DNA from 3 places in the Streptomyces sp. NPDC101118 genome. Region 3 is predicted to be linked to each of the others. Evidence: riboswitches for the same ligand, from Rfam matches in the RefSeq annotation. Region 3 holds a riboswitch; each other region holds the start of a gene.
What was found. A riboswitch is a leader RNA that binds a small molecule or an ion and turns the genes downstream of it on or off. The one in region 3 is predicted to bind thiamine pyrophosphate.
Positions count from the first base shown of each region.

Region 1: linked by a shared signal. The riboswitch ahead of ACIQUQ_RS02620 (thiamine ABC transporter substrate binding subunit) and the one ahead of thiO (glycine oxidase ThiO) in region 3 are both predicted to bind thiamine pyrophosphate.
Region 2: linked by a shared signal. The riboswitch ahead of thiC (phosphomethylpyrimidine synthase ThiC) and the one ahead of thiO (glycine oxidase ThiO) in region 3 are both predicted to bind thiamine pyrophosphate.

Region 1 is NZ_JBIVZG010000001.1:590,518-600,194, reverse strand. It holds gene ACIQUQ_RS02655 (aspartate aminotransferase family protein) at 1-274, shown strand, start outside; gene ACIQUQ_RS02650 (ABC transporter ATP-binding protein) at 526-1,311, shown strand; gene ACIQUQ_RS02645 (hypothetical protein) at 1,293-2,360, shown strand; gene ACIQUQ_RS02640 (LOG family protein) at 2,386-3,477, shown strand; gene ACIQUQ_RS02635 (hypothetical protein) at 3,570-4,481, shown strand; gene ACIQUQ_RS02630 (ABC transporter ATP-binding protein) at 4,529-5,557, opposite strand; gene ACIQUQ_RS02625 (ABC transporter permease) at 5,557-7,164, opposite strand; gene ACIQUQ_RS02620 (thiamine ABC transporter substrate binding subunit) at 7,233-8,333, opposite strand; TPP riboswitch at 8,418-8,528, opposite strand; gene rlmN (23S rRNA (adenine(2503)-C(2))-methyltransferase RlmN) at 8,548-9,660, opposite strand.
Region 2 is NZ_JBIVZG010000013.1:55,067-64,743, forward strand. It holds gene ACIQUQ_RS21250 (DUF5326 family protein) at 1-157, shown strand, start outside; gene ACIQUQ_RS21255 (IclR family transcriptional regulator) at 440-1,177, shown strand; gene ACIQUQ_RS21260 (SsgA family sporulation/cell division regulator) at 1,275-1,730, shown strand; gene ACIQUQ_RS21265 (YibE/F family protein) at 1,865-3,358, opposite strand; TPP riboswitch at 3,431-3,579, shown strand; gene thiC (phosphomethylpyrimidine synthase ThiC) at 3,573-5,354, shown strand; gene ACIQUQ_RS21275 (glycosyltransferase) at 5,457-6,566, opposite strand; gene ACIQUQ_RS21280 (hypothetical protein) at 6,855-7,976, shown strand; gene ACIQUQ_RS21285 (hypothetical protein) at 8,062-8,856, opposite strand; gene ACIQUQ_RS21290 (metallophosphoesterase) at 9,006-9,677, opposite strand, start outside.
Region 3 is NZ_JBIVZG010000003.1:319,911-329,587, reverse strand. It holds gene ACIQUQ_RS07430 (hypothetical protein) at 1-572, opposite strand, end outside; gene metF (methylenetetrahydrofolate reductase [NAD(P)H]) at 612-1,526, opposite strand; gene thiE (thiamine phosphate synthase) at 1,657-2,310, opposite strand; gene ACIQUQ_RS07415 (Rv2175c family DNA-binding protein) at 2,382-2,747, opposite strand; gene ACIQUQ_RS07410 (NAD(P)/FAD-dependent oxidoreductase) at 2,828-4,000, opposite strand; TPP riboswitch at 4,189-4,301, shown strand; gene thiO (glycine oxidase ThiO) at 4,299-5,474, shown strand; gene ACIQUQ_RS07400 (RNA-guided endonuclease InsQ/TnpB family protein) at 5,422-6,732, opposite strand; gene thiS (sulfur carrier protein ThiS) at 6,864-7,064, shown strand; gene ACIQUQ_RS07390 (thiazole synthase) at 7,067-7,858, shown strand; gene pknB (Stk1 family PASTA domain-containing Ser/Thr kinase) at 8,325-9,677, shown strand, end outside.

The sequences.
Region 1 (9,677 bases), on a different contig from region 3:
CGTCGGCGACGTCCGCGGCAACGGCTACTTCTACGGCATCGAGCTCGTGAAGGACAAGCACACCAAGGAGTCCTTCAACGACGACGAGATCGAGCGCGTGCTCTACGGCTTCCTCTCGAAGGCGCTGTACGACGCCGGCCTCTACTGCCGCGCCGACGACCGCGGTGACCCGGTCGTCCAGCTGGCCCCGCCGCTGATCGCCACGCAGCAGCAGTTCGACGAGATCGAGCAGATCCTGCGTTCGGTGTTCACCGAGGCCTGGACCAAGCTGTAAGGAAACCTGCCGAGGTTCGTCCAGGCACCCGTCCCGCCTGACGAACCCATGCGGACACACGGCCCGGATCCTCCGTTCGAGTGAGAACGCGAGGGTCCGGGCCGTGTGCTGTCCGGACTCGGCCGTCCCCCCTGCTTACGGTCCTCACGGTGCCCAGTGACCGATCGGCCCGCTGCTTCGTTCCCCCGGACGGGGGAAACGCGCAAGAGCGGCCGTCCGATCCGCAGTCGAAGTGAACCGAGGTGTACGTGATGGTGGCCCCGCCGGACAACGACGTGCTCTGGGCACGGTCCCTGCACCACACCCACCGGGGGTCCTCCCGGACGGAACCCGCAGGAGCGGGCGCCCCCGCCCTCGCCGGCGTCTCGGTCGGGGTGCGCGAGGGCGAGATCCTCGCCGTGACCGGCCCCCGCGGCAGCGGCAAGACCACCCTGCTGCGCTGCCTCTCCGGACAGCTCAGGCCCGACGAGGGCGAGGTCTGGTTCAACAGCGTCCCGGTCCACACGATGACCGCCCTCGTCCGCGAGCGCCTGCGCCGCGACCGCTTCGGCTGGATCGGCCCCGAACCCCGGCTCGTCCCCGAACTCAACGTCTGGGAGAACGCCGCCCTCCCCCTGCTGATCGCCGGCACCCCCCACCGCGCCGCCAAGCGCGCCGCCTCCGAATGGCTCGACCGGCTCGACCTGGACGGCCACGCCCGCCGCCGGCCCGCCGCGCTCAGCCACGCCGAGGCCCAGCGCGTCGCCCTCGCCCGCGCCCTGGTCAACCAGCCCGCCGTGGTCTTCGCCGACGAGCCCACCGCCCCACTGCACCTCGCCGACCGCGCCCTGCTCCTGCGCACGCTGACCACGGCCGCCCGCTCCCACGACATCACCGTCGTGCTGGCCACCCACGACACCGAGACCGCCGCCCAGGCCGACCGCACCGTCGCCCTCTCCGACGGCCGCCTCGCCGGAGCCGTCCCGCACACCACGGCCGGCTCCGCCGCCGGCCCCGGCGATGCGGAGGGCCGCGCCGCATGCTCACTCTCCGCCTAGCCCGGGGCTCCCGCCCCCTCGTCCAGGTGCGCCGGCTGCTGGTGGCCGCCGCCTCCGCCGGCACCGGCTTCCTGCTGCTCTTCATCCTGGCCTGCGCCGTCGCCCGGCCCGAGGGACAGCTGCCCCGGCTGCTGTGGTGCCTGGTCCCGCTGGCGCTCACCGTGCAGTTCGCCGTGGCCGTGGCCCGTACCGACCCGGCCACCCGGCCCCGCGAGGGGCTCTCCGCCGTCGGACTCGGCCCCGTGCGGCTGACCGTCGTCGCCGCCGTCTCGACCGCCATCGCCTGCACCCTCGGCAGCACCCTGGCGCTGCTCCTCTTCCTCCACCTGCGGGGGGACCTGTCGGGCCTGCCGTTCGACGGAGCAGCCGCCGCGGTGCTCCGGGCCGACCAGCCGTTCCCCGTCGCCGCCGGACTGACGCTGCTCGCCGTCGTGCCGCTCGCCGGGGCCGCCGGGGCCGCGCTCATCCCGCACACCCGGACGACGCGCCCGCCGCAGGAAGGCCTGCCCTGGGGGGTGGCCGCCTTCGCCGGCGGCCTCGCCGTCCTCGCGTCCGCCGGCGGCGGGACCGCCGGCGGGCTGCCCGGCTGGGTCCTGGTCACGGCCGGCCTGGCCCTGGCCGGTCCCGCGCTGGCCCACGGCTGCGGGGCGCTGGTACAGCTGGTGCGGCCCGGTGCCGTACGGCTGCTCGCCGGGCGGGCGCTCCAGGAGGAGGCCGGCCGGATCGGGCGTCCGCTCGGGGTGCTGTGCGCCGTCGCCGCCGGTGCCCTGGTCTCGCTGACCGGCGGCCCCCTGACCCTGCTGCCGCTGGGTCCGCTCACGCGGGTCGCCGCGGCGCTGGTCGGAGCGTGCGCCGCCGCGACCCTGCTGACCGCGGCCGTCGAGTCGTACCAGGAGCGGGAGGCCACCCGGTCCGCGCTGCTGGAGCTCGGCACCCCGGCCCGGGTACTGCGGTCCGCTGCGCTGCTGCGGACCGGCGCCCTCCTCGCGCTCTGCGTGCCGGTGGTCTGGGGTGTGGCGGAGCTGACGCGGCTGGCGCTCACCCGCTAGGGGGAACCGCCCGTAGGGTGGCCGGATGGCCAGTGCAGACATCGAGATCGAGACCCTCGCCGAATTCGACCAGGTCGTCGCCCGGGGCTCGCTGAGCGGCTACCGCGTCCAGTCGGTCAACCTGCTGGAGCGCACCTTCGCGCTGCTGTCGGCGGACACCTCCTCGGCGGTGTTCCTCGGCTGCCCGATGGAGCCCGACGCCGCGGCCAAGGTTCGGGCCGACGGCGCCCTGGTCTTCCCGCCCGTCCCCGACCTGCCCTTCAACCCGTACCGCGGGCTGCTCTACACGGCCGGCGAACTGTACGAGGGCCTGCCCGAGGGGTACGAGGCGACGCCCGACGCCCTCGCGTACGCCTGGTTCCAGCAGACCAAGGCCGACGGCGACGTCTTCTCCTCCATGCTCCGGTCCGTCCACGACGACGCCGTCTCCGACGCCCTCGACGAGCACCTGGCCGGCGCCCGCGTGGCCGGGGTGATGGGCGGGCACGCGATGGCCCGCGGCGGGGAGGCCTACGCGGGCGCCGCCCGGCTCGGCCGCACGCTGGCCCGCACCGGGCTGACCGTGGCCACCGGCGGCGGTCCCGGCGCGATGGAGGCGGCCAACCTCGGCGCGTACCTCGCCCCCTTCGAGGACGGCGCCCTCGACCTCGCACTCGACCTGCTGGCCAAGGCCCCCTCCTTCGAACCGTCGGTCACCGACTGGGCACGGGCCGCCTTCGAGGTGCGGGAGCGGTGGCCCGCGGGCGGCGACTCGATCGGCATCCCGACCTGGTTCTACGGCCACGAGCCGCCGAACGCCTTCGCCGGGCACATCGCGAAGTACTTCGCCAACGCCACCCGCGAGGACGGGCTGCTGGCCCGGTGCACCGCCGGTGTGGTGTTCCTCCCGGGCGCTGCGGGCACGCTCCAGGAGATCTTCGACAACGCGACGCCGAACTACTACGGGTCGCGCGGCGAGCCCACCCCGATGGTGCTGGTCGACCGCCGCCACTGGACCGAGCACCTGCCCGCCTGGCCGCTGCTGCAGTCGCTGGCCCGCGGCCGCGCGATGGAGTCGCGGATCGCGCTGGTCGAGTCGGTCGACGAGGTCCCGGAGGCCCTGGCCCGCCTGTCCTGACCTGCACTCAGGCCGGCGGAGGCAACCCCGGGCCCGGAAGACACGTCTGGCAGTCGTACCGCAAAACCTGCCAGACGCGAACGGAGCCTCCCGTGCTCATAGGCCTGCTGACCGCTGTGGCGGCGTCGATCTGCTACGGCACGGGATCCGTGCTGCAAGCCGTGGGCTCCCGGCGGGCCGCCCGTGCCGAGCCGGGCGCCGGCCTGACCCAGCACGGCGGCCCCAACCTGTCCTCCACCGCGAAGGCCGCGCTGACCTGGGAGTTCATCGTCGGCACGATCCTGGACTTCGTGGGCTTCGGGCTGGGCGCGCTGGCCGCCAGGCTCCTCCCGCTCTTCCTCTCCCAGACGGTGATCAGCGCGAACCTGGTGATCACCGCAGTGCTGAGCGTGAAGCTGCTGGGCATCCGGCTGAGCCGCAAGGAGTGGGCGTCCATCGGCGTCGTGTGCGGGGCGCTGGTGCTGCTGGCGACCGCCGCGGGTCACGAGGGCGGCCACCACGCGGAGCGGTCGACGCACTGGTGGCTGCTCGCCGTCACCGTCCTGCTCATGCTGGGCGGCACCGTCGCCGTACGCCTCCTGGGCGGCCGGGCCGCGATCCTGGCCGGCCTGCTGTCGGGCCTGGGCTTCGGCGCGCTGGGCGTCGGGGTGCGGATCCTGGACGGCATCGACCCGTTCGACCCTCCGGCGCTGCTGGCCGACCCGGCCCTGTACGCCATCGTGATCGCGGGCGTCGGCGGCATGTACCTGCACACGGTGGCCCTGCAGATCGGCTCGGTGAACGGCGCCACGGCGGCACTGGTCGTCGGCGAGACCGTGCTCCCGGGCGCGATCGGCGTCCTCTGGCTCGGCGACGCCTCCCGGCCCGGCTTCGCCTGGCTCGCGGCCGTGGGCTTCGCCCTGGCCGTGGCGGGCGCGGTGGCCGTCGCCTGGTACGGCAACCACGACACCCCGGCACCGGCGGAGCCCCCGACCGACCTCAGGGTCCCGGTACCGGCGCCGTAGGCCCGGCCCGGGATCCGCAGGACCCGGCCTGATCCGAAAGACCCGGCCTAGGCGTCCGGGAGGACGGCCACCTCGGACGGGGTGAAGGCGACGCCCACCCGGGCGCCGGGGTCCGCCGCGGACGCCAGGTCGCACTCGGCCTCCAGCTCCGGTCCCCCGCACTCCGGCCGCAGGGTGAGCGCGACGTGCGTGCCCCGGAACGTACGGGAGACCACGGAGCAGGGCAGGCCCTCGTCAGGGCGTACCAGCCGCACCCCCGCGGGCCGCACCAGCAGCCGGCCGGCCCCTTCCGGGGAGCCCTCCGGCACCGGGACCTTGCCCCAGGGGGTGTCGGCAGCAGGACCGGTCACGGTGGCCGGCACCACGTTGTCGAAGCCCAGGAAGCGGGCCACGAACTCCGAGGCGGGCCGCTGCCAGACCTCCAGCGGCGTCCCCGCCTGGGCGATCCGCCCGTCCCGCATCACGACCACCCGGTCGGCGAGCGCGAAGGCCTCGCCCTGGTCGTGCGTCACGGCCAGTACGGTCGTGCCGAGCCGGGAGAACAGCCCCCGCAGCTCGACCACCAGCCGCTCGCGCAGCCCGCGGTCCAGCTGGCCCAGCGGCTCGTCCAGCATCAGCAGCCGCGGCCTCGGTGCCAGCGCCCGGGCCAGGGCCACCCGCTGCTGCTCGCCCCCGGACAGCGAGGCGACGGCCCGGCGCCCCGCACCCGGCAGCCCCACCAGCTCCAGCAGCTCGGCGACCCGCGCCTCCCGCTCGGCCCGCCCGACCCCGCGCATCCGCAGCCCGAAGGCGACGTTGCCGCCCACGTCGCGCTGCGGGAACAGCTGGTGGTCCTGGAACATCAGGCCGACCCCGCGCCGGTGCACGGGGACCCCGCTCTGGTCGGCCCCGCCCAGCAGCACGCGCCCGGCGGCGGGCTGGAGCCCGGCGACCACCCGCAGCAGCGTGGACTTGCCGCTCCCGCTCGGGCCCAGCACACAGACGGTCTCGTGCTCGGCCACCGCCAGGTCCACGGCGTCCAGCACCGTCCGCGTCCCGAAGCGGACCGACACCGCGTCCAGTTCCAGCAACGTCATCAGAACTCCCCGGACCGCTCGGGCCGCAGCCGCTCCAGCACCAGCAGGGACACCGCGCACACCCCCATCAGAATCGTGCTCAGCGCCATCGCCTGCCCGTAGTTCAGCTCACCCGCGCGCCCCAGCAGCCGCGCCACGGCCACCGGCAGCGTCGGACGGTCGGGCCGCGCGATGAACACGGTGGCCCCGAACTCGCCGAGGGACACCGCGAAGGCGAACCCGGCGGCGATCAGCAGCGCCCGCCGCACCATCGGCAGGTCCACCTCCCGCCAGGCCCGCAGCGGCGACGCGCCGAGCATCGCCGCCGCCTCCCGCAGCCGCCCGTCCACGGCACGCAGCACGGGCAGCATCGTCCGCACCACGAAGGGCACCCCGACCAGTGCCTGTGCCAGCGGCACCAGGATCCAGGAGGTGCGCAGGTCGAGCGGCGGCTCGTCCAGCGTGATCAGGAACCCGAAGCCCACCGTCACCGCGGACACGCCCAGCGGCAGCATCAGCAGGGCGTCGAAGCCCCGCACCAGGCGGCCGGCGCGCCGCGTGAGCGCCGCCGCGGCCAGGCCGCCGATCAGCAGCGCGATGCCGGTGGCGGCCAGCGCGTACTGGAGAGAGTTCCAGACCGCCTCCAGCGGCGGGACGAGGAAGGTGCCGCCGTCGGAGGACTGGAGTGCCCGGTAGAAATCGGTGCCGTAGCCGCCGGGAGCGTCGAAGGAGCGCTCCACCAGGACGCCCAGGGGCAGCACGATCAGCAGCAGGACCGTCAGGAGCACCCCGCCGAGCAGCGCCCACTGCCCGAAGCCGGCCGGCCGGTGGGCCGTGCGGGCGGGATCGACCAGCCGGAGTGCGGTCTCGCGCCGGCGCACCGTCACGGCGTGCACGGCGAGGATCGCGCCCACGGCGGCGAACTGCACCAGCGTGAGCACGGCGGCGGTCGGCAGGTCCAGCAGCTGGGCGGTCTGCCGGTAGACCTCCACCTCCAGCGTGGCGTACCCCGGTCCGCCGAGGATCTGCACGACGCCGAAGGAGGTGAAGGTGAAGAGGAAGACCATGAGGGCCGCGGCGGCCACGGCAGGCGCGAGGGCGGGCAGCGTCACGCGCCGCCAGGCGCCGAACCGCCCGGCGCCCAGCACCCGGGCGGCCTCCTCCTGGCGCGGGTCCAGCTGGGACCACAGGCCGCCGACGGTGCGTACCACCACGGCGTAGTTGAAGAAGACGTGCGCGAGGAGGATCGCCCACACGGTGGTGTCGAGCCGTACGCCCCACAGCTCGTCCAGCATCCCGCCCCGGCCCAGCAGGGCCAGGAAGGCGGTGCCCACCACCACGGTCGGCAGCACGAAGGGGACGGTGACCACGGCCCGCAGCAGCTGCTTGCCGGGGAACTCGAAGCGCGCGAAGACGTACGCGCCGGGGAGCGCGATCAGCAGCGTGAGCGCCGTGGAGGCGAGCGCCTGCCAGGTGGTGAACCACAGCACCCCGGCGATGTCGGGCCGGGCGAGCACCTCGCCGATCCGGCCGAACTGCCAGCCGGTGCCGGTCTTGATCCCGCGGCCCACGATCGCGGCCACGGGCCAGGCGAAGAAGATCGCGAAGAAGGCGAGCGGCAGGGCCATCAGGCCCAGCCGCACCGCCGTGGCGCGCCGGGAGGAGCCCGCGGGCCCCTCCCGGACCGCGTCCTCCGCTACTTCAGCACGAGCGAGGTCCATGCCCCGACCCACTGCTCACGGTTCTTGGCGATCGCGTCCGGAGCGACGGTCTCCGGCTTCTCGATCACCACGCCGTGCTTGGTGAAGATCTCCGGCAGCTTCGCGTCCTTGACCACCGGGTTCACGAACATCTGGAGCGGCATGTCCTCCTGGAATTTCTTGCCGATCAGGAAGTCCAGCAGGGCCTTGCCGCCCGCCTCGTTCTTCGCGCCCTGGAGCAGGCCGGCGAACTCGGTCTGGCGGAAGCACGTGCCGGTGGAGACGCCGGTGGGCGCCACGGCCGGCTGCGGCTCGCCGTACAGCACCTCGACCGGCGGGCTGGAGGCGTAGGAGACGACCAGCGGGCGGTCGCCCTTGGCCTTCTTGCCGCCCGCGGAGCCGGAGAAGCGCTCGTTGTAGGCCTGCTCCCAGCCGTCGACGACCTCGACGCCGTTGGCCTTGAGCTTGGTCCAGTAGTCCTTCCAGCCGTCCTCGCCGTACTTGCCGACGGTCGCGAGGAGGAAGCCGAGGCCGGGCGACGAGGTCGAGGCGTTCTCGGTGACCAGGAGGTTCTTGTACTCGGGCTTGACCAGGTCGTCGAGGGTGACCGGCGGGGCCAGCTTCTTGTCGGCGAAGTACTTCTTGTCGTAGTTGACGCAGATGTCGCCGGAGTCGACCGGGGTGACGCGGTGCTGGTCCTTGTCGAGCTGGTACTGCTCGGGGACCTCCGCCAGGCCCTTGGCCTCGTACGGGACGAAGATGCCGTTGTCGAGGGCGCGGGAGAGCAGCGTGTTGTCGACGCCGAAGAAGACGTCGCCGCGCGGGGAGCCCTTGGTGAGGATCTCCTGGTTGAGGGCCGCGCCCGCGTCACCGCTCTTGAGGACCTTGACCGTGTAGCCGGTCTGCTTCTCGAACTCCTTCAGCACGGCCGGGGTGGCGTTGAAGGAGTCGTGGCTGACGAGCGTGACCGTCTTGGACTTGGGCTCACCGCTCGGGGCCGCGCCGTCCTTCTCGTCGCCGTTGCCGCAGCCTGCGAGCGCGGCCGCGCCCAGGGCGGTGGCCAGCACGGCGCCCGCCATCTTCTTGGTGGTGCTCACGGAACATTCCTCCTGGAGTGACCAGGAGAAGACGCGGCCCCGCCCCGGCGCTCTGGGAGCGGACGCCGGGGCAGGGCGCAACAGCTTGAGTGGTGACCGAACTTCCTACCCGGAATGACCCGGGCGAGGTTCAGAGGGTCTGCGGCGTGACGGTGCCCGCACTCTCAGCGCTGTGGCGCTCCCCTGTCGGAATATGCAGATGTACGGGGCCAGGTTACCGCTCGCTGGCGGCGAGCTGTCCGCACGCTCCGTCGATCTCCTGGCCACGGGTGTCGCGGACGGTGACCGGCACGCCGTGGTTGGCGATGGCCTGGACGAAGGCCCGCTCGTCCTCCGGACGGGAGGCGGTCCACTTGGAGCCGGGGGTCGGGTTGAGCGGGATCAGGTTGACGTGCACCCGCTTGCCCTTGAGGAGGCGTCCCAGCAGGTCACCGCGCCAGGCCTGGTCGTTGATGTCGCGGATCAGCGCGTACTCGATGGAGATGCGGCGGCCGGACTTCTCGGCGTACTCCCAGGCCGCGTCGAGGACCTCGCGGACCTTCCAGCGGGTGTTCACGGGGACGAGGGTGTCGCGCAGCTCGTCGTCGGGGGCGTGCAGGGAGACGGCGAGGCGGCACTTGAAGCCCTCGTCGGCGAACCGCAGCATGGCCGGGACCAGGCCGACGGTGGAGACGGTGATGCCGCGCTGCGACAGGCCGAGGCCGTCGGGCTCGGGGTCGGTCAGGCGGCGGATGGCGCCGACGACCCGCTTGTAGTTGGCCAGCGGCTCGCCCATGCCCATGAAGACGATGTTCGACAGGCGGGCCGGGCCGCCCGGGACCTCGCCGTCACGCAGGGCGCGCATGCCGTCGACGATCTGGTGGACGATCTCGGCGGTGGACAGGTTGCGGTCGAGGCCCGCCTGGCCGGTGGCGCAGAACGGGCAGTTCATGCCGCAGCCGGCCTGCGAGGAGATGCACATGGTGACCCGGTCCGGGTAGCGCATCAGGACGGACTCGACGAGCGTGCCGTCGTGCAGGCGCCACAGGGTCTTGCGGGTGGTGTCGTCGTCACAGCTGATGTGCCGGACCACGCTCATCAGGTCGGGGAGCAGTTCCTGCTGGAGCTTCTCGCGCGCGGCGGCCGGGATGTCGGTCCACTCGGCCGGGTCGTGCGCGTAGCGGGCGAAGTAGTGCTGCGAGAGCTGCTTCGCGCGGAACGGCTTCTCACCGATCGCGGCCACGGCCTCGCGCCGCTCGGCGGGCGAGAGGTCGGCGAGGTGCCGGGGCGGCTTCTTGGCCCCCTTGGGCGCGACGAAGGTCAGTTCTCCCGGAAGGGGGCGGGCCATGATCGGTTTCTCCTCAG
Region 2 (9,677 bases), on a different contig from region 3:
ACTGCTGGTCTTCGGCGGGGTCATCACCTCCTTCCTCACCGCGCTCATCGGCATCGTGTTCAAGGTCCTCGTCTTCGTCGCCCTCGTCGGCGGTCTGATCTTCGTGGTCCGCAAGTTCACGGGCACGAAGAGCACGTCGACGCGCGGCGACTGGTAAGCGGTGGCCCGCCGGTACGGGCGTTAGCCCGCCTGAGGGAACGTGACTCCCCAAACCGCCCGCAGGTCAGGAATCGGCGGATAGAGTGGCAATCTGTGCCGTCCCTGGGCGCCGTGCGGCCGGTTCCCCTCTGACCAGCGGTTTTCTGTAAAGAGCCACCGAGCACGACCCCCAGGAGTGCGGTCGCTGCGGGGGCGGCCCCCGCAGCGGCGGGCCCCCACAGCCCGCCGCCACGCCTGGGGGTGAGCTTTGTCTTCGGTGCACAACGCCGCTGTTCCGACCCTGATCGGCTCGGTTCAGAGGGCGCTGAGACTGCTCGAAGCCGTGGGGTCCCATAGCGAGGGAGCCCCGGCCAAGCAGCTGGCCCGCGAAGCCGGACTCCCGCTCCCCACCGCGTACCACCTGCTCCGGACCCTCACCCACGAGGGCTATCTCCGCCGCGAGAGCGGTGTGTTCGTGCTGGGCGACGCAGCCGGTCGGCTGGCCGGCGGTGGACTGCAGCAGAAACGTCGCAGCATGATCCTCGACTCCCTCGCGCACTTCCGCGACGTCATCGGGGCACCCATCTACTTCGCGGTCTTCCGCGAGGGCGAGATCGAGGTCGTGGGCGTCTCCGACACCCCCGGAATGCCGGCCGTGGAGGAGTGGGCCGAGTTCCGCGCCACCGGCCACGCGCACGCCATCGGGCAGTGCCTGCTGGGCCAGCTCGACGAGGCGACCCGACGCGAGTACCTCGACCGGCATCCCGTCGAGGCCGTCACCCCTTACACGGTCCGCGACATGCGCGCCCTGGAGCAGCGCATCACCGCCCAGCAGCGGATGCAGCCCGTGATCGAGCGTCAGGAGTACGCCCTGGGCACGGTCTGCGCGGCCATCCCGATCACGGCCGGTGACGCCGCGGCAACCATGGCGATTTCCCTCCCTCTCCACCAGCAAGACCGATTGCTCTATGCGGTTGATCGGCTACGGAGTGAAGTAGGCGCGCTGTTGAGCACGCTCTCGTTCTCTATCAGTATCTGAAAACTCACTCCTTGTGATCCGATGGCGCTTCCACCACCCTTGTCAAGAGGGCCCTGGGGGATCATTCCTGGCCACTTCCACAACAGCGGGGTAGGCAATGCGCGAGTCGGTACAGGCAGAAGTCATGATGAGCTTCCTCGTTTCCGAGGAGCTCTCGTTCCGGATCCCGGTGGAGCTCCGGTACGACGCTCGTGACCCCTACGCAGTTCGCCTGACCTTCCACCTTCCCGGCGACGCGCCCGTGACCTGGGCGTTCGGCCGGGAGTTGCTTCTCGACGGCATCAACAAGCCGTGCGGTGACGGCGATGTACACATCGCCCCCACCGATCCAGAGGAGCTGTCCGATGTCCACATCCGGCTCCAGGTCGGCAGCGACCGAGCCCTGTTCCGGGCCAGTGCGGCCCCTCTGGTCGCGTTCCTCGACCGGACCGACCGGCTGGTGCCGCTCGGTCAGGAGCGCAACCTCGGCGACTTCGAGGAGAACCTCGACGACGCCCTCGACAAGATCCTTGCCGAGACGCGTACGCAGCAGAACGAGCAGAACGCGGGCTGAACCACGGCCGGCGGGAACCGGCCCGTACGCGTGCGTCCCGAGCGGTACGCGTACGACGAGCGACCCTCAGCGTGCCGACGCGCTGAGCCGCCCGGTCCCCATCCCGTGATCCGCCCGTCCGCAACGACGGTCACTCAGCGCTTACGGCGACGACCCCGTCCGCCGGTTCGTCCCGGCCCCCCGGCCGGAGCCGCGGACGGGGATGCCGGCCGGTCGGCCGAAACCACCAGTGCGGCCAGCGCCGTCGTCACCGGCACCGACGCCACGAGCCCGATCGAGCCCACCAGGGTCCGTACGATCTCCTCGGCCACCAGCTCGCTGTTGGCCACGGAACCCACACTGCTCTGTGCGATCGAAAACAGCAGCAGCAGGGGCAGGGCCGCGCCGGCGTAGGCGAGCACCAGCGTGTTGACCACCGAGGCGATGTGGTCGCGGCCGATCCGGATGGCCGCGCGGTACAAGGCCCGTGGCCCCATCGTGGGGTCCGCCGCGTGCAGTTCCCAGACGGCCGAGGTCTGCGTGACGGTCACGTCGTCGAGCACGCCCAGGGACCCGATGATCACACCTGCCAACAGCAGGCCGCTCATGTCGATCTCCGGGTAGAGGCCGTGGATCAGACCCGTGTTGTCGTCCGTGTTCCCGCTCAGGAACGCCGACCCGATGAACCCGGACCCGAGCACGCCGATCAGCAGCAGCGAGACCAGGGTGCCGAGCACCGCGACCGAGGTGCGGGCCGTCACGCCGTGGCACATGTAGAGCGCGATCAGCATGATGGCGCTCGCCCCGACCACCGCGACGACCAGCGGGTTCGACCCCTGGAGGATCGCCGGCAGGATGAAGAGGACCAGCACGGCGAAGCTGACGGCGAGCGCCACCAGCGCGAACACCCCGCGCATGCGCCCCACCAGCACCACGGCCAGCGCGAAGATGCCGGCGAGCAGCGCCAGGGGCAGCTCACGGTTCACGTCGACCACCGAGTACTGGAGGTCGCGGGGGGCGTCCGGCGCGTACGCGACCACGACCTCCTGACCCTCGCTCAACTGCCGCGGTGCGCCAGGCTGGACGATCTCCAGGAACGTACGCCCCTTGTCGGGACCGGTGGTGACCTCGATGGTCGCCTTCGCGCACTGCCCGGTCTGCGCCTGCTGCGCCTCGCGCCCCTCGGGCGTGGAGGTGTCCCCGGTGGGCGGCACCTGGGCGACGTTGACCTCCTTGCAGTCCACCCGCTGGAGCGTGGCGACCCGCCCCTCCTGCGTCTGGCGGTCGAAGCCGACGCCGGTGCGTTCGTGCGCGGGTGCGCCGCCGGGCCACAGCACGACCAGGCCCACCACCACCGCGGCGGCGAAGGGGATCAGCACGGCGGCGATGACCTTGCGCAGGTGCTTCGAGACGGGGGCGGCCGGGCCGTGCCCGTGCGAGTGCCCGCCGTGCGAGTGCCCGCCGCCGTCTCCGCCGTGACCGCCGCCGTGCCCGCCGCTCCCTGCGTGCCCGTGCCCGTGCCCGTGCCCGCCGGCGTCGTACGCTCCGTGCCCGAAGTCGTGCTCGCCCGGCCCCCCGTAACCCTCTGCGGGGCCAGGGTGGCCGGTGTGGTCATGGGGGTCGACGGGAGGCTGCGGCGGTGTGGTCACCGGCCGATCATCGCAAGAGTTGGGGGGGCCCACTGTTCAGCGCGCCACAGATGACGCTAGCGTGGGGGCACCTTTGCACAACGCGGGAGCTCGGAGCACCGGGCTGAGAGGGCGCTGATCACCGTACGCGCGTCGAAGATGACGGGTACGGGAGGAGGCTGCGTCGACCGCCGAACCTGTTACCGGGTAATGCCGGCGTAGGGAGATAGGTCTCATGACCATTCAGGATGCACGCACGCCTGCCACCAGCCAGGACGGCCAGAGCGAGCGCCAGCCGGGCTGGCACAAGGGCTACGTCGCGGGCTCCCGCCCCGACATCCGCGTGCCGGTTCGACAGGTCCACCTCACCAACGGCAAGGACGTGACGCTCTACGACACGTCCGGCCCGTACACCGACCCGCAGATCGAGACCGACGTCCGCCGCGGCCTGCCGCCGCTGCGCGAGAACTGGATCATCGGCCGCGGCGACACCGAGGAGTACGCGGGCCGTCCCGTGCGCCCCGAGGACGACGGCATCAAGCACACCTCGCCCCGCGGCGGCCTCAAGAACCTCGACGCCGTCTTCCCGGGCCGCCCGCGCCTGCCGCGCCGCGGCCGCGACGGCCAGGCCGTCACGCAGCTCGCGTACGCACGCCGCGGTGAGATCACCCCGGAGATGGAGTACGTCGCGATCCGCGAGAACGTCTCCCCCGAGGTCGTCCGCGAGGAGATCGCCGCCGGCCGCGCGGTGCTCCCGGCGAACGTCAACCACCCGGAGATCGAGCCGATGATCATCGGCAAGAAGTTCCTGGTGAAGGTCAACGCCAACATCGGCAACTCCGCGGTGACCTCCTCCATCGAGGAGGAGGTGGAGAAGATGACCTGGGCCACCCGCTGGGGCGCCGACACGGTCATGGACCTCTCCACCGGCCGCAACATCCACACCACCCGTGAGTGGGTGCTGCGCAACTCCCCCGTCCCGATCGGCACCGTGCCCCTCTACCAGGCCCTGGAGAAGGTCGACGGCAAGGCCGAGGAGCTGACCTGGGAGATCTACAAGGACACGGTCATCGAGCAGGCCGAGCAGGGCGTCGACTACATGACCGTCCACGCCGGCGTGCTGCTGCCGTACGTGCCGCTCACCGCGCGCCGCAAGACCGGCATCGTCTCGCGCGGCGGCTCGATCATGGCCGCCTGGTGCCTCGCGCACCACAAGGAGAACTTCCTCTACACGAACTTCGAGGAGCTCTGCGAGATCCTGGCGGCGTACGACGTCACGTACTCGCTCGGCGACGGCCTGCGCCCCGGCTCGATCGCGGACGCCAACGACGCCGCGCAGTTCGCCGAGCTGAAGACGCTGGGCGAGCTGAACACGATCGCCAAGCGTCACAACGTACAGACGATGATCGAGGGCCCGGGCCACGTCCCGATGCACAAGATCAAGGAGAACATCGACCTCCAGCAGGAGATCTGCGAGGAGGCGCCGTTCTACACGCTCGGCCCGCTGACCACGGACGTCGCGCCCGCGTACGACCACATCACCTCGGGCATCGGCGCCGCGATGATCGCCTGGTGGGGCACCGCGATGCTCTGCTACGTCACGCCCAAGGAGCACCTGGGCCTGCCGAACCGGGACGACGTCAAGACCGGCGTGATCACCTACAAGATCGCCGCGCACGCCGCCGACCTGGCCAAGGGCCACCCGGGTGCCCAGGAGTGGGACGACGCGCTGTCCGACGCGCGCTTCGAGTTCCGCTGGGAGGACCAGTTCAACCTGGCCCTCGACCCGGACACCGCCCGCGAGTTCCACGACGAGACGCTTCCGGCCGAGCCGGCCAAGACCGCGCACTTCTGCTCGATGTGCGGTCCGAAGTTCTGCTCCATGAAGATCTCGCAGGACATCCGGCGGGAGCACGGCGGGGACCTGAAGGCCGAGGAGATCCAGGCGGGCATGGCGGAGAAGTCCGCCGAGTTCGCCGCCGCGGGCAACCGCGTCTACCTGCCGCTGGCCGACTGACCCACCGGCCGCCGCAGCCGCACGGACGGACCCGCGACCCTATGGGGGGAGTCGCGGGCCCGTCCGGCGTTCCGTTTCCGGGTGGGACGGCGCGTACGCCGCTCAGGCGACGGTCTGGTACGCCGAGCCTAGCTTCGCGCGGGCGAAGTCGCGGTTCGCGGTGACCCGTTCGCGCTGGTCCGCCGGCAACAGACCGTCGGCGAGGAGCCGTTCGCAGCACTCCAGGCACTCCTGGTACTCGCCGGTCCAGTAGGCGGCGACGGCGAGCTCGTCGAGCGCGCGCCAGTCGTGCCACGCGAACTCCACGAACAGGATGTCCTCAGGCCGCTGGACGGCCACCGCACGGCGGGCGAACATGTGGGCCAGCGGCCAGCGCCCCTCGAGACGGCACAGCCGGGCGAGGTCGCCGATGGCCTCGGCGCGGGTGGGCCGGCTCTCGTACGCACGCAGGTAGCGGTCCATGACCTCGGCCGCCGGCCGCTCCAGCTCGGTGGCGAGCCGGGCGGCGTACACCTGGGCGAGGTACGTCTCCTCGACCCAGCCGCCCATGGTCACGCGGTGGTCGTAGGCGGCCAGCGACTTCTCCTTCTCGCCGGCGTCGCGCCAGCTCTGGGCCAGGTAGAAGGCGTACCGCGCGTTGTCGGGCTCCTTGGCGAGCCCTTCCTCCAGGATCTTCGCGTCACGGAGGTACTTCTCCCGCTCGCCGCCCTGCCGCTGCCGGGCGCCGCCGCCCACGATGAGCAGGTTGATCCCCTCGAGCACGTCCTTGCTGTGCGGTCCGCCGCAGTCGAGGTACTCGTGGAGCACCCCGACGTAGCGCCAGGGCAGCCGGGTCGCGACGAGCGTGTGCCGCCAGTGGATGATCGGGCCGTGGTGCACCGCCAGCTGGTACGCGTCGTGGGTCAGCTCCGGCATGCGGAAGCCCGGCTCGATGCGCATCTCGTCGTCGGCGTCCATGAACAGCAGGTAGTCGGCACGGTCGCCGGCGAGCTCGATGGCCTCCGTGCGGCTGCCGTCGAAGCCCCGCCACGGACGCTCGTACAGCTCGCCCGGCAGGTCGGCGAAGTACTCCCGGATGACGTCCTGGGTGCCGTCCGTGGAGCCCGTGTCGACGATCACCCACGTGTCGATCAGGGGGCGCACCGACTCCAGGCACTTCCGGATGGTCGGTGCCTCGTTCTTGACGATCATGTTCAGGCAGACTGTGCTCAAGGGTCCCGTCCACGGTGTGCGGGCCGCCGTACGGGCGGCCGGGCCGGCGTCGGACCGTGACCGTAGTGACCCTCGTGACGCCGTTGTCCACGGCTCGCCGAAAGCGCTACTGCGTCTGCGGGCGGGAACACACCCTCGGGTGGGTGTCTGCTAGCCCGAAGTGTTGACGTACGCATCCGGCCACTCAAGTGGTAGTGCTTAATGTCCGTTTTCTCCGGAGGAAGCTCGAACCCGCGACCGGGACGTCACCCGTTCCGGCGGCAGATCCTTTCCGAAGGAGCGTTTTTGATGAGTCGTGAGCGCAGGACCACGCAGCTGGGTCCCGTTCCCTGTACCCGGGGCTGGCAGGTGGGCGGTGCCCTGGCCTCCCTCTCTCTCGTGCTGGTGGGCCTCGCAAGCCCCGCCGTGGCCGCGGCCAACGCGATCACCCCGCAGGTGAGCGCGGTCGCGCCGGCGGGTGGCGGCGGCGACTGCAAGGAGGAGCGTCCGCACGAGAAGCCGCGCCACGGCAAGCCGCTCGCCCGCCACCTGCTGGACAAGTACCTGCACGGGCAGGACCACGACGACCACGACGAGTACGTGCGTGGCGGCGGCGGCGACGACAAGTGCAAGGGCGCCACGGGCGCCACCGGTCCCACGGGCCCGACCGGTCCGACCGGTCCCACGGGTGCGACCGGAGCTCCGGGTGGCGGCGCGACCGGTGCCACCGGTCCGACGGGTCCGACCGGCGCGACGGGCGAGCAGGGTGAGCCCGGAACGCCGGGCGGACCGGGCGCCACGGGTGCCACCGGTGCCACGGGTCCGACGGGCGCCACTGGCCCCACCGGCGATGGCCAGGGCCCGACGGGCGCCACCGGCGCGACCGGCGGGACGGGCCCGACCGGCCCGACCGGCCCGACGGGTGCGACCGGCGCCGACGGCACCGGCACCCCGGGCGCGACCGGCGCCACGGGCGCCACCGGCCCGACGGGTCCGACCGGCCCGACGGGTGCCACCGGCGCGACCGGTGCCGCGGTCTGCCAGGACGTCGATGCGTACAACCCGAATGACTCCGAGGAGGTCAAGGCGGTCCTGACCCCCTCGACCGCCTACGCGGGCATCCGTCGCATCCAGCCTGACAACAGCGCCTACTTCTGGGTCGACCTGGGTGCTGCGGACGACTTCCCGTCCGACGCCTGCGGCATCTCTGTCGCGTCCCAGGCGAACGACGTCTCCGTCGAGGTGCTGACCGAGTCCAACCAGCTCTGGGAGATCACCTGCCGTCGGGTCAACACCATGGGCAACCGCAGCCTCACGTGCGACAGCGCCTGGACCCAGGTCACGTCGTACCCGCCCACCCTCGCGCAGCGGTTCGGTGACAAGCCGCTCCTCAAGACCCAGCAGGGTCACGCGGTCAACAAGGTCGCCTGAGCGGCCACGACACGCTAGTCCGTGGCGTACCTGACACCAGTGGGTACGCACACGGGACCCCCGCGGCCCGGGCCGCCGCCGGACGCTAGTCCGGCCGGCGGTCCGGGCCGCCGAAGTCCGGGCTCGTGAAGTCGGGACTGGTGTAGCTCGGGCGGGGGGTGGGGTCTTCGCCCGCCGGGGAGGTGAAGTCCGGCCGCGTGTAGCCGAGGCTCGGCATCCGGCCCGACGGGCGGTACGAGGACGGGGCCGCCGGATCCCTCGGGTCGGCCAGAGCGTCCCGCAGGAACGGCAGCACCCCCCGCTCCAGCAGCGCGTTCAGCCAGGCCTCCCGCGCGCGGGCCAGTTCCTCCGGTACGGCGTCGAGGTCCTCCGCCACGACCTCGGTGGAACTGTTCCGCACCGCGGTCACCAGCAGCCCGACCGCGGCGACCAGGATCGCGATCACGGTCAGCCCGCCGAACAGCCAACCGGCCGTCAGCATCGTCCGGGCGAACGCGGGTTCGGGGTCCAGGAGCTTCAGGAAGTACCCGACCAGCAGGAATATCAGCATGGCCGTGAAGGACAGCACCGGTGCCAGTACCGCCACCACCGCGCTGGCCCCGGCCCCGCCGGTGCCGTCGTCGGTGACCCGCGGTTCCTGGCGTGCCGGGTCGCGCAGGTCTTCCCGTACCTTCACGAAGTGCTCGTACTCGGGAGCCGCCGCGGTGGTCAGGATGCCGGTCGCGTTGAGTGCCATCGTGCGCAGCTGTTCTGCGTTCAGCCGTTCGCCGACGGAGGCCAGGTCGGGCCGCTCGGACGCGGTGCGGAGCACCTCGTCCAGCAGGCGCAGGAACTCGGGCCGGTCCTCGGTCAGCAGGTGCGGAGCGCTGGTCATGTGCATCCCCCGATGCTCCGTCGGCGCCGGTTTGCCCGCGTAGACAGGAAGGTCCGGCGGAAACGGAGGAGAGCCTGCTACGGATAGAGCGATGGTAGAGCGCCCACGTGGTGCCGTGACAGGGGCTTTCGGTAAATACCCCGGACGGTGAACGGTCAGTCGCGCAGCGGAAGTTCGACGACCAGCAGCTTTCCGGCCATGGTCACCCCGCCGTCCATCGCGATGGCGAGCCCGTCGGCGTACACGTGCGGCCCCTCGACGGTCGGGCCGTCCGAGTCCTCGCCGTCCTCCGAGCCGACCTCGCCGAGGAGGTACGGGATGGGGCTGTGCCCGTGCACGATGCGCGAGCCGCCGTAAGTGGCGAGCAGCCTGCGGACCTCACCGGGGCCGGACTCCTCGTCGCGGAAGCTGAAGCGCTTGGTGAACTTGCGGAACAGGTCCCAGCACTCGTTGGCGTCGTTGCGGTTGAGGGCCTGCTTGACGGTGTCGTTGACCGCCTCGACGGAGTCGCCGTAGTCGAGGTACGCGATCGTGTCCGAGTGGAGGAGCAGGTGGTCGTCGACCACGGCGGCCGCGTCGAGCCGGGACATCCACTGGAGGTGGACGTCCTCCAGGCGCTCCATGTCGGTGCGCTGGCCGCCGTTGAGCAGCCAGGCGGCCTGGAAGGTGGCGGTGCCGGCGCCGGAGCTGACCGGGGTGTCGCCGAACCGCTTGGCGCCGATGAGCAGCAGCTCGTGGTTGCCCATGAGGGCCTTGCAGTAGCCGCCAGCCGCGGCGGCCTCGGCGGAGAGGCGCATGACCAGGTCGATCACACCGATGCCGTCAGG
Region 3 (9,677 bases):
CCGGCGCCCGCGTAGTCGGTACCGGCGCCGTCGGTGCCCGTGCCCGCGTACGGGTAGCCCGAGTCGGCCGGCACCGGCTCGTAGACGGCCGTCGCGTCCTGGGGGGCGTCGTAGGAGCCGTCGTACGCGCCCTCGTCGGACGCCCCGGTGAAGCCGGGCGCGTCGGGGGCCCCGTGCGGGTGCTCCGAGGGGTCGGCGTCGCCCTCGGGCCCGTACTCCAGGTCCGAGACCCGCAGCGCGGGCTCCTCGCGGCGGCCCGCGTCGCTGCCGCCGCGCCGTCTGCCGCGGCGGCCGGGCTCGGGCTCGGCCGCCTCGCGTTTGGCGTTCAGGGCCCAGCCGGCCACGAAGCCGCGCCGGAAGGAGAGGGTGACCAGGGTCTGGCCGACGGCGAACGCCGTCGCGCCCACGCCGATGACCAGCACGGAGTTGATCAGTACACCCGCGACGACGCCGAGGAACCCGGCGAAGGCGAGCACGCGCCAGCGCAGCCGAGCCTTGTACTGCAGCAGCACCTCGGCCAGCAGCCACAACGCGACGACGCCGAACGCGATGTAGAGGACCGTCCAGCCCATGCATGGCCCCTCTCGGTACGGCCGCGCGGGTACGGCCGGTCAGGGCCGCTGGTGCAGGCCCAGATTCTCGTAGATCTCGAGAGTCGCCGTGGAGTTGTTGAGCGTGATGAAGTGCAGTCCGGGGATTCCCTCGGACAGCAGCCGCGCGCAGAACTCCGTGGCGAACTCGATGCCAATGGAGCGTACAGCGGCCGGATCGTCCTTGACGGCGAGCATGCGCTCTTTCACGTCCTCCGGGAAGAGTGCGTTGCTCAGTTGGGGCAGCCGGTCGAGCTGCCTGATGCCGACAACTGGCATGACCTCGGGGATGATCGGGGTCTCGCAGCCGGCCGCCTCGACGCGGTCGCGCAGCCTCAGGTAGTTCTCCGGATCGAAGAACATCTGGGTGATCGCGTAATCCGCACCCGCGCGGCACTTGTCCACGAAGTGCCGGATGTCTGAATCCCAGTCGGAGGACCGGGGGTGCATGTCGGGGAAGGCCGCGACGCCGACGCAGAAGTCGCCGGACTCCTTGAGCAGCCGGACCAGGTCCGCCGCGTAGTGCACGCCCTCCGGGTGCGGCACCCACTCGCCCATCGGGTCGCCCGGCGGGTCGCCGCGCAGCGCCAGCATGTTGCGGATTCCCGCGTCCGCGAACTGGCCGATGACGTTCCGGAGCTCGGCCACCGAGTGGTCGACCGCGGTGAGGTGCGCGACCGGGGTCAGGGTGGTGTCGGCGGCGATCTCCTGGGTGGCCTTGACCGTGCCGCCCCGGGTGGAGCCGCCCGCGCCGTAGGTCACGGACACGAAGCTGGGGGCCACCGCCTCGACCCGGCGGAGGGCGTTCCAGAGGTTCCGGTTGCCCTTCTCCGTCTTGGGCGCCCAGAACTCGAACGAGTACGACGTACCGGACGCGAGCATGTCGCGGACCGTGCGTGCACGGTCGGTTCTGGTGGAAGCGGTGCCAAGGGCCATACGGGCAGGCTAGACAAACTCCATGATCACCCCAAGGCGCGTCCACCCCTCGGACACGTTTTTGGACACTTTGATGGACCAGAGGCCCTTGAGCACCGTCCGAACCGGAGGAACCGACGGTTCCGGTCGCTCAGAGGAGTCGGGCCCGCACCCGCTTGGCCAGGTCGGCGGCGGCCGCACCCGGGTCGTCGGCCTCGGTGATCGCACGGACCACGACCACCCGGGAGGCGCCGGCGTCCAGCACCTCGTCCAGGTTCCCGGCGTCGATGCCGCCGATGGCGAACCACGGCCGGTCCTGGCCGAGCGAGGCCGCGTACCGGACCAGGTCGAGGCCCGGGGCGTGGCGGCCGGGCTTCGTGGGGGTGGGCCAGCAGGGGCCCGTGCAGAAGTAGTCGACGCCCGGCTCGGCGGCGGCCGCGGCGACCTCGGACTCCGCGTGGCACGAGCGGCCGATCAGCACCCCTTCGCCCAGGATCGCGCGGGCGGCCGGGACGGGGATGTCCCCCTGGCCGAGGTGCAGCACGTCGGAGCCGATGGCGTGGGCGACGTCGGCGCGGTCGTTGACCGCGAGCAGCCGGCCGTGGCGGCGGGCGGCCTCGGCGAAGACCTGGAGGTGCTCCAGTTCCTCGGCGGCCTCCATGCCCTTGTCGCGCAGCTGCACGATGTCGACCCCGCCCGCGAGGACGGCGTCGAGGAACTCGGGGAGGTCCCCCTGGCGCTTGCGCGCGTCCGTGCACAGGTAGAGCCGGGCGTCGGACAGGGCGGCGCGGGCGTCGACGGACATGGAGGTACCCCCCGGGTGGGGCGGTGCACGGGCCGCTCGGGCCCGCACACCGCGTGGTGGTTCGGTTCGGATCAGACGGCGAGCGCCTGGGCGCGGCGCTTCACTTCCGTGCCGCGATTCTCACTCAGGGCCTGGGCCGGGGTGCCGGGCAGGGTCGGGTCCGCCGTGAAGAGCCACTCCAGCATCTCCTCGTCGGTGAAGCCGTCGTCCCGCAGCAGCGTGAGGGTTCCGGAGAGGCCCTTGACCACCTTGTCGCCGTCGATGAAGGCGGCCGGCACCTGGAGGGCGCGGTTCTCACCGCGGCGCACCGCGATCAGCTGGCCCTCCTTCACCAGCTGGCGGATGCGCGTCACCTCAACGTCCAGCATTTCGGCGATGTCGGGGAGGTAGAGCCACTCGGGGACGAGAGCATCGATCTTTGCGTCAATCTCGGTCACGGGACAAGCCTGCCATCCCGGACCGACAGCCGGTACCCGGGCGGTGCCGGAGGGGGTACGGCGAGCCGCACCCCCACCCGTCAGCGGGCGGCGGACTTCAGCGGGGCCGCGGCGTCGGCCACCCGGGCCGGGTCCACCGGGACCCCGCTCTCGATGAGCTTGCGGCCCTGCGCCAGGTCACGGGGCCGGCCCACGGCCAGCACCGCCACCAGGGCCTCGCCGCGCAGCCAGCAGGCGGACCAGGCGGCCTCGGCCGGGTCCCCGCGCCAGACCAGCGTGTCGCCCTCGGCGTGGTGGCCCGCGTACTGCACGAAGCGCCCGAACTGCTCCGACCAGAAGTACGGGACCGGATCGTAGGCCTGCGCCTCGCCGCCGGGCCCGGCCAGGATGTTCGCGGCCACCACCCGGGGGCCCTGGAGGGCGTTGTCCCAGTGGTGGACGACGAGCCGCTCGCCGTAGCGCGCCGACGGGAAGGAGGCGCAGTCGCCGACCGCGTACACGTCGGCCAACGAGGTGGCCAGGCGGTCGTCGGCGGTGACGGAGCCGTCCGCGCCGCGCTCGATGCCGGAGCCGTCGAGCCAGCCGGTGGCGGGCCGGGCGCCGATGCCCACGACCACGGCGCCCGCGGGCAGCTCGGTGCCGTCGGCGAGCACCACGGCGCCGGGGGCCACCTTGGCCACCCGGGCACCGGTCACCAGGCGGGCGCCGGCCTCGGCGTACCAGCCGGACATCGCTTCGGCGACCTCGGCCGGCAGCGCGCCGGCCAGCGGGCGGGGGGCCGCCTCGACCACGGTGACGGCGCAGCCGGCCTCGCGGGCGGCGGTGGCGAACTCGGCGCCGATCCAGCCGGCGCCGACCACGACGATGTCGTGCCGCTCGGTGATCACGGGCTTCAGCCGCTCGGCGTCGTCGAGGGTGCGCAGCAGGTGTACGCCGGGCACGCCCTCGGTGCCGGGGAGGGTGAGGGGCTCCGCCCCGGTGGCGAGGACCAGGGTGGCGTACGGGACCGGGCCCGCGGAGGTGTCCACCTCGTGGTCGGCGGCGCGCAGCCCGGTGACCTCGACGCCGAGGCGCAGCTCGATGCCGAGCCCCTGGAAGTCGACGTCGAAGGCGGAGTCCTCGGCCTTGCCGAGCAGCACCGCCTTCGAGAGCGGCGGCCGGTCGTACGGCTGGTGGGGTTCGGCGCCGAGCAGGGTCACCGGTCCCGTCCAGCCCTGTTCGCGCAGGGCCACGGCGGTCTGCACGCCCGCCATGCCCGCGCCGACGATGACGACGCCGTGCGCCGTGTCCTGGGTCTGACTCAGCTGATCGCTCACGCCGCACACCCTAACCACCTGACGGACCGTCAGGAAAGTCGGTGTCCTTCCGGGGCGGAGCGGCGCTCGCGGCGTGCTCGCGGGCGGCCTTACCCGCGCTCGCGGCCGGGGGATAGTCTGGCCACCGTACCTATCGCGGGAGCCCGGGCGGACCGGGCTGAGAGGGAGGCTGGCCGGCCTCCGACCGTACGAACCTGATCCGGGTCATGCCGGCGAAGGGAGGGGCTGGACGCCCATGCACTCATCTCGTAAGGGATCCGACGTCCTCGTCATCGGGGGCGGGATCATCGGCCTGGTCACGGCCTGGCGGGCCGCACGGCGCGGGCTGCGCACCGCGCTCGCCGACCCGCGGCCGGGCGGCGGCGCCGCCCAGGTGGCGGCCGGCATGCTCGCCGCCGTCACCGAACTCCACTACGGCGAGGAGACCCTGCTCGGGCTCAACCTCGCCTCCGCCGCCCGCTACCCCGAGTTCGAGGCGGAGTTGACCGAGGCGAGCGGCGGCCTGGACATCGGCTACCGCGCCTGCGGCACGCTGGCCGTGGCGCTGGACGCGGACGACCGTACGCACCTGCGCGAGCTGCACGCGCTGCAGCGGCGCTGCGGGCTGGAGTCGGAGTGGCTGACCGGCCGCGAGTGCCGCCGTCTGGAGCCGATGCTGGCACCCGGGGTGCGCGGCGGGCTGCGCGTCGACGGCGACCACCAGGTGGACCCGCGGCGGCTGGCCGCCGCCCTGGTCGCGGCCTGCGAGCGGGCCGGCGTGCTCTTCCACCAGACCTCCGTGGAGCGGCTGACCGTCACCGGCGACCGCGCCACGGGCGCCGTGCTCGACACCGGCGAGGAACTCTCCGCCGACCAGGTGGTACTGGCCGCGGGCAGCCACAGCGGACGGCTGGCAGGCCTGCCGCCGGAGGTCGTGCCGCCGGTCCGGCCCGTCAAGGGACAGGTGCTGCGGCTGACGGTGCCGGGGGCGTACGCGCCGTTCCTGACCCGCACGGTCCGCGCGGTGGTCCGCGGCAGCCACGTCTACCTCGTGCCCCGGGAGAACGGCGAGCTGGTCGTCGGGGCCACCAGCGAGGAACTGGGCTGGGACACCACCGTCACCGCGGGCGGGGTGTACGAACTCCTCCGCGACGCCCACGAGCTGGTGCCCGGCCTGACCGAACTCCCGCTCACCGAGACCCGGGCCGGCCTGCGCCCCGCCTCCCCCGACAACGCCCCGCTGCTGGGCCCCACGGAGCTGCCCGGCCTGCACCTGGCCACCGGGCACTACCGCAACGGCGTGCTGCTGACCCCCCTCACCGGCGAGGTGATGGCGGAGCTGCTGGCCACCGGTGAACTCCCGGAGGTGGCCCGCGCGTTCACGCCCCGCCGCTTCTCCCCCGCAGCAGTACGTGAGGAGTCCCTCGTTTGACGTCCTCCCCGCCCTGAAGGACGGGGATTCCCGCCTGGCTGCCGGTGGTCACCGGCTGGGCCTTCGGGTGGGTTCCCCGCTCGTCGGGCCGTGCCTGGCGTGGGATTTCCACTCCAGGTCTTACCGGCCCTCCAGGGGCGTTTAGCCTCTCCGCCTGCCCGGCGGCGAGGATCACACGCGACGCATTGAGGTCACGATCATGCTCGGTACCGCAGCCTTCGCACCGCCAGGTGCGCACGTGCAGCGGCTTCCTCCCGTCCACCACCCAGCACACCGAACACGTCTGGGAGGAGGGCAGCCAGCGCGCCACCGCACCCACGTGCCGGCCGCAGCGGGCGGCTTTCTCCTCCAGCACGCGCCGGAACATGCCCCACGCGGCGTCGTGGACGGACTTGGCGAGGCGGGTGCGTGCCAGGGCGGAGACCGCCAGGTCTTCGAGGTAGACCGCTTGGTTGTCGCGGAGCAGCCTCGAAGCGGTCTGGTGGCACCAGTCCCTGCGCGCATCGGCCACCCTCGCGTGAGCGCGGGCGACCTTGATCCGGGCCTTGGCCCGGTTCTTCGAACCCTTCGCCTTGCGGCTCAGGGTCTGCTGGGCCTTGCGCAGGCGCCGTTCGGCGCGGCGCAGGAAGCGCGGGTTGTCGATCACGTGCCCGTCGGAGAGCACGGCGTAGTGGGTCAGTCCCAGGTCGATGCCGACCTCGGCGTCGACCGGCGGCAGCTCCTGCGGGTCGACGTCCACGACGAAGCTGGCGTAGTACCGGCCCGCCCCGTCCTTGACCACCGTCACCGACGACGGGGAGGAAGGCAGGGGCCGGGACCAGCGGACCCGAACGTCACCGATCTTCGCGAGGTTCAGCCGACCGTTCTCCCACAGCCGGAACCCGTTCTCCGAGAACCGGACCGACTGCCGCGTCTCCTTCTTCGCCTTGAACACCGGCAGACCCACACGACGCCCGCGGCGCTTCCCCGACACCGACGCGAAGAAGTTCGCGTACGCCGCATCCAGGTCACGGAGGGCGGACTGGAGCGCGTCCACGGACACCTCCGCCAGCCATGCCCGCTCGGGCGTGCGCTTCGCCTCGGTGATCACCCGACGCGCCAGAACCCCGGTCGGGATCTTCGACCGGTCCGCCTGCCAGGCGGCCTTTCGGGCGGCGAGCGCATCGTTGAAGACCACCCGGGCGCAGCCGAACGTACGGGCCAGCGCAAGACGCTGAACCGCGGTCGGCTCGATCCGGAAGGAGTACCGCAGATGCACGCGCGCAACCTACCGGCCGCCACTGACAACTCCGCTCCGCCCAAGGGGCGAACCGGCTTTCCCTGCCCCGCTCCGCGGGAGCTTCACTTCCTCCCCGGCCTGACGGCCGGGGTATCCACGAAGGAGTCCCGATGACCGTGTCCGTGAACGGCGAACCCCGCGAGGTCGCCGCCGGGACCACGCTGGACGCGCTGGTCGCCACCCTGACCTCGGCCCCCTCCGGTGTGGCCGCCGCCGTCAACGAGACCGTGGTGCCGCGCGGCCAGTGGCCGGCGACGGCCCTGGGCGACGGCGACCGGGTCGAGGTGCTGACCGCGGTGCAGGGAGGCTGAGCATGTCGGACCTCTTCACCCTCGGCGGCCGGACCTTCTCCTCCCGCCTGATCATGGGCACCGGCGGGGCACCCAGCCTGGACGTACTGGAGCGGGCCCTGGTCGCCTCCGGCACCGAGCTGACCACGGTGGCGATGCGCCGCCTGGACCCCACGGTGCAGGGCTCGGTGCTCTCCGTGCTGTCCAAGCTGGGCATCCGGGTGCTGCCGAACACCGCCGGGTGCTTCACGGCCGGCGAGGCGGTGCTGACCGCGCGGCTGGCCCGGGAGGCGCTGGGCACCGACTGGATCAAGCTGGAGGTGGTCGCCGACGAGCGGACCCTGCTGCCGGATCCGGTCGAGCTGCTGGACGCCGCCGAGGTGCTGGTGGACGACGGGTTCACCGTCCTGCCGTACACGAACGACGACCCGGTGCTCGCGCGGAAGCTGGAGGACGCGGGGTGCGCGGCGATCATGCCGCTGGGCTCGCCGATCGGCTCCGGGCTCGGCATCCGCAACCCGCACAACTTCCAGCTGATCACCGAGCGGGCCGGCGTGCCCGTGATCCTCGACGCGGGGGCGGGCACGGCGTCGGACGCGGCGCTGGCGATGGAGCTGGGGTGCTCCGCGGTGATGCTGGCCTCGGCCGTGACGCGGGCCCAGGAGCCGGTGCTGATGGCCGGGGCGATGCGGGACGCCGTGTCCGCCGGGCGGCTGGCGTACCGGGCGGGGCGGATCCCTCGCCGGCACTTCGCCGAGGCGTCGTCCCCCGTGGAGGGCCGCGCCGCCCTCGACCCGGAACGCCCGGCCTTCTGACCGCCCCCGCCCCGGTGCGGGTCCCGTGCCGGGTGCGGGTCCCGTGCCGGTCCCGTGCCGGGTGCGGGTCCCGTGCCGGGTGCGGTGCGGGCCGTGTGCGGGTGCGGGTCGTTGCCCTGCGGGGCTTTCTCCCCGCCCCGCCCTTTCTCCGTTTCCCGGGGCTCCGCCCCGGACCCCGCTCCTCAAACGCCGGAGGGGCTGGAAATCAGCCTCGCCGGCGTTTGAGGCGCGGGGGTCTGGGGGCAGCGCCCCCAGTTTCGGGAAGGGGCGGGGTGGGGGAACGGCTCCGCGCAGCGGCAACGGAGCGCAGCCGCACCGCGCCCGGCACGGGACCGGCACCGCGCCCCCGGCAGGCAACGGCACGGGACCGGTACCGCGCCCCCGGCAGGCAACGGCACGTCACAGGTGTGCCGCAAGCCACGGGGACCCGGGCCGGGAGGCGAGGGGCCACTCGTAGAATTCCCTGGTGGATACGACCCTGGAAGACCCGCTCGTCGGGCGCGTGATCGACGGCCGCTACCGCGTCGATGCCCGCATCGCCGTCGGCGGCATGGCCACCGTCTACCGGGCCGTCGACACCCGGCTCGACCGCGTCCTCGCGCTCAAGGTGATGCACCCGGCGCTCGCCGCCGACGGCGCCTTCGTCGAGCGGTTCATCCGCGAGGCGAAGTCCGTGGCCCGGCTGGCGCACCCGAACGTGGTGGCCGTGTTCGACCAGGGCACCGACGGGCCCTACGTCTACCTCGCCATGGAGTACGTCAGCGGCTGCACCCTGCGCGACCTGCTGCGCGAGCGCGGCGCCCTCCAGCCGCGCGCCGCGCTGGACGTCCTGGAGCCGGTGCTCGCCGCGCTCGGCGCCGCCCACCGGGCCGGGTTCGTCCACCGGGACATGAAGCCGGAGAACGTCCTCATCGGCGACGACGGGCGGGTCAAGGTCGCCGACTTCGGCCTGGTCAGGGCCGTGGACTCGGTCACCAGCACCACCGGCGCGGTGCTCGGCACCGTCTCCTACCTCGCGCCCGAGCAGATCGAGAACGGCACCACCGACACCCGCGTGGACGTCTACGCCTGCGGCGTCGTGCTGTACGAGATGCTCACCGGCGGCAAGCCGCACTCCGGCGACACCCCGGCCCAGGTCCTGTACCGCCACCTGAACGAGGACGTGCCGCCGCCCTCGGCCGCGGTGGCCGGCATGCCGGTGGAACTGGACGAGCTGGTCGCCACCGCCACCGCGCGCAACCCCGACCTGCGCCCGTACGACGCCGTGATGCTCCTCTCGCAGGTGCGCGAGGCCCGCGCCGCCCTCAGCGACGCGCAGCTCGACGCGGTGCCGCCGCAGTCGCGCGCCGAGGCCCACAGCACCTCCGAGGACCGCACTGGCGTCGTCCCCCGGCCGGTCGCCGCGTCCGCACCCGCGGACGACGTGAGCCACACCACCCGCTTCGAACACCCGCCGGTGCCGCCCCTGCCGCCGGGGGCGCCGTCCCGCCCGTCCCCGCGGCGGCCCGCACGCGGCACGCTGATCGCCCTGGTGGGGGCGCTGTTGGTGCTCGCACTCGGCGCCGGCGTCTGGTACATCGGCGCCGGGCAGTTCACCCGCGTACCCAGCCTGCTCGGCAAGACCGAGGCGGAGGCCCGGGACCGGCTCGCCGAGGCGGGGCTCGACGTGGGCGACGTACGCCAGCAGTTCAGCGAGACCGTCGAGCGCGGCAAGGTGATCGGCACCGACCCCGCGCCCGGCGCGCAGATCCGGGGGAACGGCTCGGTGGCACTCGTGCTGTCCCGCGGCCCGGAGATCGTCACCGTGCCCAAGGTGAAG